2 regions of the Oceanobacillus picturae genome follow, and region 1 is predicted to be linked to the other one. Evidence: riboswitches for the same ligand, from Rfam matches in the RefSeq annotation. Region 1 holds a riboswitch; the other holds the start of a gene.
The links. A riboswitch is a leader RNA that binds a small molecule or an ion and turns the genes downstream of it on or off. The one in region 1 is predicted to bind cyclic di-GMP.

Region 1 (4,215 bases):
TGCTCTGGCGCCATTGTTATCGTTTTAATCTTGCCTCCCGATAATTTTTGCCATTTCTCGAACTGATCAATGCTCGGCTCCATTATATAAGCATGTGGCTGTGCGCCTGCCTTGGACTTTTCTATAAATGGTCCTTCTAGGTGTACGCCAATTACTTCAGCTTGTCCGGGCTTATTATTATAGGCAGCAACTGTTTTTAGCGCTTTCTCAATGTTTTCAGGTGATTGTGTGATGGTAGTTGCCAGAAAACTTGTGGTTCCTTCCCTTGGCAGAACGGAAGCAATTGAATCAAGTGCTGTATTGCTTGCATCCATCACATCTGCACCGTTTGCACCATGGATGTGTCCGTCGATAAAGCCAGGTATAACGATTTTTCCCTTCCCATCAATTTCTTGAATTTCATCCGGAAGGGACGATTGTTTTCCGATCTTAGATATTTTTCCGCTCTCTAAAAGAAGAGCGCTATCTTCCATAATCGTTTCTTCTGTTAAAATGCTAACATTTTTTATGTAAATGGGCCTTGTTTGCAACTGTCTCTTCCTCCTCTACTATAATATATATCATACCACTTTTTTCATAGAAAATGGAGCAAGAGATAGCGCTATAATAAAGAATTTGAATAGAAAAGATTCAGAAAGAAAGACTTTTTAGGAGAATGGAAAAATTGGTAAAACGAAGAGTGTAAGAATAGAGAAAAATAAGAGGAAAGGAAAAAGATCTAAGAGAACTCTAGCAGCATAAAATTCCGCCACAAAGAAGCTCTCCTCTAGTTGCTAACATTTTCTGAAGAGGCGAGCTTTAACGTCATGATTTATCTTGACCGCTTTTTATTTTATTTACTTTTCAGTACAGATTGCTGAACATTCGGAAGTAGTCTTTCATGTGTGAGTTCATCAATTAAAGTCTGAATCATTTCTTGAGAGGATTGTATGTGATGCGTTTCAGTATCATGAATTACTTTTTTTAGCATCGTTTTAAACTTTTCTTGCTCCATTATTCATACCCCGCCTTTTGAAAAATATCTTACCTGTTGCATAATAGCATATGAACGAACAGAATGTTGTCGAACCTTGTCGCAGATGCTCAAAATTCACAAAAATTTAATACCTCATTACCTTATTCGTTTCCCTATAGAACTTTACAGAGGTCTTCTACCTTTTCTTTTTAAAAAAAGTACAAGTAGGCCTACCGCCAACAGGGCACCAAAGCTATCAAGTATGACGTCACCTACGTAGGGTGTTCTGTTTGGTGTGAATCCTTGGTGAATTTCATCCGATATGGCATAAATTACCGTTAGAAACAAAGAGAAGATTAACGCTTTACTATGCTTTTGTTTACCAGCTTTTCGAAAGGCCACATAAAAAAGCAAACAGAGTACGAAGAATACAGATACGTGGGCACCTTTACGGATGAAAAATTCGATAAATCCCGCAACACCTAACTGTTCCACGCTAACAACACTTTCATGATAGGTGAAGGATAACCAGTTTAAATACGGCTCAAGAAAACTTACGTTTATGAAATTATTCAAAAGTGGTTTTACATCTTGATTTTCATAAGGCTGATGGGAAGAGTAAAAAATGATCCCCATCCAGCATATGGGTAAAAGCCAGAAAATGTGTTTCTTCACCATTCATTCTCCTTGTCTTGTTATATATGCTTATTGTGTAGTCCGCTTTTTGGGCTTCCCCCGGAACATGTATGAATTATTTATTCAGAGTTATTTATAATGGCCACCTTAATAAAATAACCTTATTCCACCATATCGGCAATACCCCGAATAAAAAATGTGCAAACCAAAAAACCGTGCATCACTGCAACGGCTTTTATGGGTTATCTATCTTTATTACTGCGCCATTTGTTAAACTCAAGATATTCCTTAAACTGTTCTTTTGAAACACCAGACTCCATTGCTTCCTGTACGATCTTCAACCATTCGTTATCTAAATCCTCAGGACCGCTTATGTTTTCTTCCCGTAGAAGATCATTAACCGTCGTACCAAGAACGGTGCTTATTTTTTCAATAAACTGGATCGATGGGTTTGTCTGAAGGTTACGTTCAATCGAACTAAGGTATGATTTAGCGACCCCTGCTCTTTCAGCTAATTCAGAAATGGACATCTTTTTTTCTGTGCGAAGTTGTTTGATTTTTTCACCGATCAAGCCCTCACCTTCTTTCAAAGCGAATTATAACATAAAGTGGGTGAGGAGTTCTATATAAAGTACAATTAAATTCAGGCATTATGTAATGATTCCGTCTGTTTTAGAAATTGACGTATTTCCTCTGTAGTGATTCCAAGATTCTTTGCCCTTTTGATTAATTCAATCCATTCACCATCTAACGATAACTGCTCAACTATTTTTTCCATATCCTATCCCCCATTAGTATTTCCAGATAACCCAGCCATCCTAGCATATGCCGTAGATCTGTGATTTTGCGTCCCCGTCTTTCGATGAGTATGCCTTTTTCTGAGGAAATGTAGTTATGACACTAAATAGAACTGCCTAGTGATATGATACTATAAATTCACGACTATTTGCGTAGGTTCTTTTGTCTTATTTCAACTAGTTTTGTAAGAGAAATGGAATATCTTACACCTGTTTTGTCGAAGAATATGGAAAATATTAGATACGATGATCTTTAATCAACCGTAGTTTACGTATAACAAGAATGCCGCCCCCGACTGCCAGTAAAATCGTTCCGAAAAGGAGAAGAGTAAAAATATCTGTTGATGTATTAGGTAAGGCTGCTCCACCTTTAACTCCTGAAGCTCCATTCCCATCTCCATTACTTACATTACCACCTACACTGATGGAGTCTTGCTGATCTTCCTCTCCTTCTGCGGTGAATATGAGGACAAACTCCGTTTCAAGTCCTTGAAATTCGTTCCCCAGGTGGTCTGGGAAATAAACAGTTAGCTTCAGTTCTTCTTGTTCTCCGGCATCCAGACTTCTGTCCGGGATGGCGTAATTCGGCAGATTCCCTTTATAAAGTTGTTCATCCCCGTCTGCTACTTCAATAATTAATTCATTAAACAGCCTTTTCTCTTCCGTCGTATTTGCCAGCTCTACATGATAACTAAAATCCTGTTTGCCGTCATTAGAGATTTTGAGATCCCTTGGTGCCCAATCGCCTGGTTTCATATTGGGAACCTGGAACAAATAGTCGTTTGGCGAAAGTTGAATATCCAACTCCTTAGAAGCGTCTGCTTCATTTGCTTCCGCTGCAGATACGTACCCTAATGGGAAAAAACTGCATAGTAGTAAAACAAAACTTAGAATGAAGAAACGTTTATTCATGGAATCCACCCCCTAAAATTAGATTTCCTTCTATTGTTAGGAAGAAAGTGATCGTCCTTCTTCCAGTTTCTGATCGCCTTTTTTATTTTGCTTCTCTATTTCTCCAAGGGTCCGCCAAATCGTTAGGCCGGAGTAACATAGTAGTAAAATCCCTGGAATGAGTAACAGAAATGCGCCATTTCGAGATTGTGCAAAGTTAACCAAATACCCAAGGTACGGAATGGTGAACCCCGTATATTCCGCCACTACATTTTCGGATAATACCGGCTCAAGATCTTCCGCATTATTGTTATCACCTTTTGTCCGGTACATCACTTGCTCACCACTTGCCATTACTTCGGTAATACGGTGAGTAATGAGTTTTTCTTCTTTATCCATGAACGTGATGACATCCCCATCTTTAAACCGTTTCATATCCCCGTCCGGCTTAACAGCGATTAACGATCCAGTTTGAATTCCTGGTTCCATGGATCCTGATAACACGGTTTTCAGCTGGTAACCAGCTATTTCTGGTTCTCCCCCAGACGCTTTAGAAGAGACCACGACAACTGCCATTACAATGAGTGCAGCGAACAATACATAGGTCGTAATGCGGCTAACCCACTTTTTTACTTGTTTAAGTGACATGTTTATTCTCCCTCTTCCTCTTTTGTTCCAGTAGATTGTTTATCTGTCCCATCACTTTGCTCTTGTTGCTTTTTCTCTGGTTGTTTTTCTGTCTGTTTTTCCGTTTGCTTTTCTTCTTTTACTTCCTGTTCTTCTGATTCAGCTTCTGATGCGTCTGTTTCCTGTATGTTTTCCTCAGTTGATGAAGTGTCCTTCTCTTCCTCCACAGGAGCTTTTTCTGTTTCTGGTTTAGTTTTCTCTTGCCTGTCATCGGTGGTGTTATTCGACTCTTCTTTTTTGTTATCCTCA
Region 2 (4,215 bases), 1.6 Mb from region 1:
AGGAACCACAAGGACTTGTTCTGGTTACAGGGCCGACAGGAAGTGGTAAAAGCACGACACTTGCTTCCATGATTCATTTCATTAATCAGACAATGCAAAAACATATCATTACATTGGAAGATCCGATTGAATATATGCATACTCATAATCAATCAATTATTGATCAACGTGAGGTTGGATTTGATACAAAGAGTTTTGTTAATGGCTTAAGGGCTAGCCTAAGGCAAGATCCGGATATCATTTTACTTGGAGAGATGCGTGACCTTGAAACGATCTCTACAGCTATAACAGCTGCAGAGACGGGTCACCTCGTTCTAGGAACCCTTCATACAACAGATGCTGTTTCTACAATTGAACGGATTATTGATGTGTTTCCACCAGCACAGCAAACGCAAATACGTATTCAGCTATCAACGATTTTAAAAGCGGTAATTTCTCAACGTCTATTGGTCACAAAGGATCATACAGGAAGAAGGGCAGCAACTGAAGTGCTTCGAAATACTTCCGCTGTAAAGAACCTTATTCGAAATGAGAAATTGCATCAAATCCAAAATGTATTACAAACTTCAAGAGATCATGGAATGCATACATTAGATATGGAATTGAAGCGACTTCTGCAAGAAGACCAGATTTCCATGGAAGCAGCAGCACCGTTTATGCAAGGAAGGAGCTCCTAGTATGGACTTTCAATATGTCGGCAAACGGATGTCGGGTGAACGAATTAAAGGGAAAATTGATGCCGATTCAAAGCATCGAGCTCTTAACGAATTAGAAAAACAAGGACTCTTAATAACGCGAATCGAGGAAACGAAACCGTGGAATAAAGATATTATTTTGAATAAGCGTGTTAAAAACAAAGACTTTGTTCTATTCCTAAGACAATATTCTACACTGATTCATGCTGGTATTACCATAACAGATGCGACAAATACGATGTCAAAACAAACCGATAATTATGCGCTTCGTACGGCCTTAGATGATATGCTTAAACAGTTAGAGCAGGGTGTCTCGCTATCTACTGCAGCGGAAAAACACTCCAATGTTTTTCCTGAACTACTTGTAAATATGATTCATGCTGGAGAAGTGAGTGGGAAACTAGATGAAATTCTAAGCCAAATGGCTGATTATTACGAGAAAGAATATCGCAACAAGCAGAAAGTCGTCTCCGCTTTGCTATATCCAAGTGTGGTAGGCGTTATTACGCTCGTCTTAAGCGTTTTTTTATTGGTATTTATTGTGCCACAATTTGTAACAATGTTTCATTCATTTGGAGAAGAAATACCTCCATATACGCAATTTATCTTAAGTCTTAGTGACTGGCTTGGTGTTTATTGGTGGAGCATTACTCTTCTTATCGTATTACTAGTTTTTCTCGGCAAATATATGTTACGATATGATAGTTTTCGTTTTCGTATAGATACGTATAAGTTACGTTTTCCTTTTCTTGGTGTCCTTGCGCATAAGGGAGCATTGGTCCGGATGACGCAAACATTAAGCACATTGGTTAACAGCGCAGTTCCTATATTGGAAGCAGTCGAGATAACAGAAAAAGTTGTTGGGAACAAAGTGATACAAGAGGTACTGCATGATTCAAAGGAAAGTCTAAGTGAAGGTGAGTCGATAACAAAACCAATGAAAAACCACTGGGTTATACCTCCACTAATTATTCAAATGATGCAAATTGGTGAGAAAACAGGAACTTTAGATCAAATGCTAGCAAAAGCGGCTTCTTTCTATGAAGAAGAAGTAGAACAATTATCAAATAGAATTAAAACGTTAGTAGAGCCACTTATGATTATTGTTCTTACGTTCATCGTAGGTGGTATCATAACTGCTGTTGTTATCCCAATGTTTTCTATGTTCGAAAATTTACAATAAAAATGTGGCAATTTGTAGTTTCGTATACTATAATAGTACTAGGTAAATAGACGGATGCTATGAAGGATTATCTCTATGTGGGCACTTTGATAATTTGGAGCAAGTAGTGCAACCGACCTGACTGTGTTACTAAATATACATATTTAGAGAGGCGGGGATTTTTATGCTTACACGCATGAAAAAAATGTTGAAAAAAGAAAAAGGATTTACGTTGGTAGAGCTTCTAGCTGTTATTGCAATTTTAGCTATTATTGTGGCGATTGCGGTTCCTACAATTGGGAATGTGATTAGCAAGTCAGAGGAGAAAGCTACTACAGCTAATGAAGAATTGGTGGAAAATGCTGCAAGACTTGCCGATGTATCGGATGTTACTCCAGCTACTGGTTCTGCCTATACGATTGGTGAGTTGAAGACTGCAGGTTTCCTAGATGTTGGAGACGATTTTGAATTAAAAGGAACTGTGTTAGTGGAAACTACTACTGATGGCGGTAAAACTTTTACTTACACCGACCCAAAATAAATTAATCTATTAACCAAGCAACGCCCTTGCCCCAAAGCAGGGCGTTTTCTTCAATTTTAAACATCTTTAACATGAGGGAGTACGTAAATGGAAAGTGTCATGATTTTATTGTTTTTCGCTTTAGGCTTGCTCTTTGGGTCTTTTTTTAATGTGGTTGGACTGCGGGTTCCAAAGAAAATTCCTTTTGCGAATGACCGTTCCAGATGCCCAAACTGTGACCATCAACTGGCGTGGTACGATAACATACCGCTTTTATCATTCGCCATACAGCGGGGTAAATGTCGATACTGTAGAAAACCGATTTCTTCCATTTATCCAGTTGTTGAGGCACTGACAGGCGTGCTTTTTGCACTTAGTTACATACAAATTGGACTGCACAAGGAACTTCTTACTGCTTTGTTGCTCGTTTCGATGCTTATGATCATCCTTGTGTCAGATCTTGCTTATATGCTTATACCGAATAAGGTTTTATTATTTTTCTTGCCATTCCTCGCTATCATGCGCATTCTTGAATCTCTGGAACCTTGGTGGAGCAGTCTAGTAGGAGCCATTGCGGGTGTGGTAATTATTGCTCTTGTTATTATGATTAGCAGGGGTGGTATGGGCGCAGGGGATATGAAGCTTTTTGGTGTACTAGGGATTGTGCTTGGGTTACAAGGCACTCTTCTAGCTTTCTTTCTATCCTGTATCATTGGAGCAATAGTCGGGCTGTTGTTAATCGTGCTAAAAATAATCGACCGAAAGCAGCCGGTCCCCTTTGGGCCGTATATCGTGCTCGCTTCCCTGATAACATACTTCTATGGTGACGGATTAATAGACTGGTATATTACAATACTCTAATAAGGGCGTGACAGCATGGGATTTATGTCGAATGGCAGGGTTAATATCGTGATTACGAACCGAAAATTACGGTATACCTATCACAAAAGCAATAAGATGGAAGGCTTGCAAGAACACGGAGAGCTAGAGCTTCCTCCTTCTGTCTTAGAAGAAGGCAAGATAATGGATAAAGCTTTATTTTCTGAGCTCATCAGACAGCTTGTTCACGAGCATAAATGGAAAAGAAAAAAGCTTTTATTTGCGGTCCCTGATGATACGGTAGTAATCAGGCAATTAGAAGTGCCAGCAGCTTTATCAAGAGAAGAAGCGAAAGGCTATATCGAAACACAGCTGGGAAATAGTATTTATTTACCTTTTTCCAATCCTGCTATCGCGATTGATTTTCTTGAAAAACAGGTTGACAAGCAACATGTTTTACTGTTTGCCTATCCAAAAGAAAAGATAACGGATTATGTTGATGTTTTTGAACAGCAAGGACTGCGTCCCGTGGTGGCAGATTTGACCTCCTTGTCTGTATATCGTTATTACATGGCCACAAGGCAGGAAACAACACAACACCATATCCTTCTCGTTCACTGGAACGAAGATGCGCTTGTATTAACGGCCTTCAAAGAAAACAAGCCTGTATTTACAAGGAACATGAAGGTGGAACAAGCAACAGAGGAAGTAGATATGGAGCGAACTATTGATGAGTATTTAATTGAAATAAATCGCATCATTGATTTCTACCAATATTCCATTACAAAAGGGGATGCCCAAATAGAACTTCTTTTATTATCAGGTGATTATCCTGGTTTACCAATATTGAAACAACGATTTACAGAGTCAACCTTAGTGGTAGAGGATTTTACAAATGGCGAGCTACCTTCAAAATACACAGACGTTCTTGGTCTGGCAATGAAAAATGAGGTTTAAGCAACATGACTACGGAAATTAATTTTATTAAAAAGCAACCAAATAAGAAGCTTTTCCTAATC

Region 2: linked by a shared signal. The riboswitch ahead of BN988_RS18475 (prepilin-type N-terminal cleavage/methylation domain-containing protein) and the one ahead of BN988_RS18625 (anti-repressor SinI family protein) in region 1 are both predicted to bind cyclic di-GMP.

The regions. Positions count from the first base shown of each region.
Region 1 covers NZ_CCAX010000001.1:1,652,875-1,657,089, forward strand. Annotated here, with positions in the region: gene nagA (N-acetylglucosamine-6-phosphate deacetylase) at 1-530, opposite strand, end outside; gene BN988_RS19080 (hypothetical protein) at 833-994, opposite strand; gene BN988_RS08440 (VanZ family protein) at 1,139-1,630, opposite strand; gene BN988_RS08445 (helix-turn-helix domain-containing protein) at 1,834-2,163, opposite strand; gene BN988_RS18625 (anti-repressor SinI family protein) at 2,235-2,369, opposite strand; cyclic di-GMP riboswitch class I at 2,392-2,474, opposite strand; gene BN988_RS08450 (M73 family metallopeptidase) at 2,626-3,300, opposite strand; gene sipW (signal peptidase I SipW) at 3,337-3,927, opposite strand; gene tapA (amyloid fiber anchoring/assembly protein TapA) at 3,930-4,215, opposite strand, start outside.
Region 2 covers NZ_CCAX010000001.1:62,212-66,426, forward strand. Annotated here, with positions in the region: gene BN988_RS00310 (type IV pilus twitching motility protein PilT) at 1-677, shown strand, start outside; gene BN988_RS00315 (type II secretion system F family protein) at 679-1,878, shown strand; cyclic di-GMP riboswitch class II at 1,923-2,005, shown strand; gene BN988_RS18475 (prepilin-type N-terminal cleavage/methylation domain-containing protein) at 2,042-2,398, shown strand; gene BN988_RS00325 (prepilin peptidase) at 2,486-3,238, shown strand; gene pilM (type IV pilus biogenesis protein PilM) at 3,254-4,153, shown strand; gene BN988_RS00335 (hypothetical protein) at 4,159-4,215, shown strand, end outside.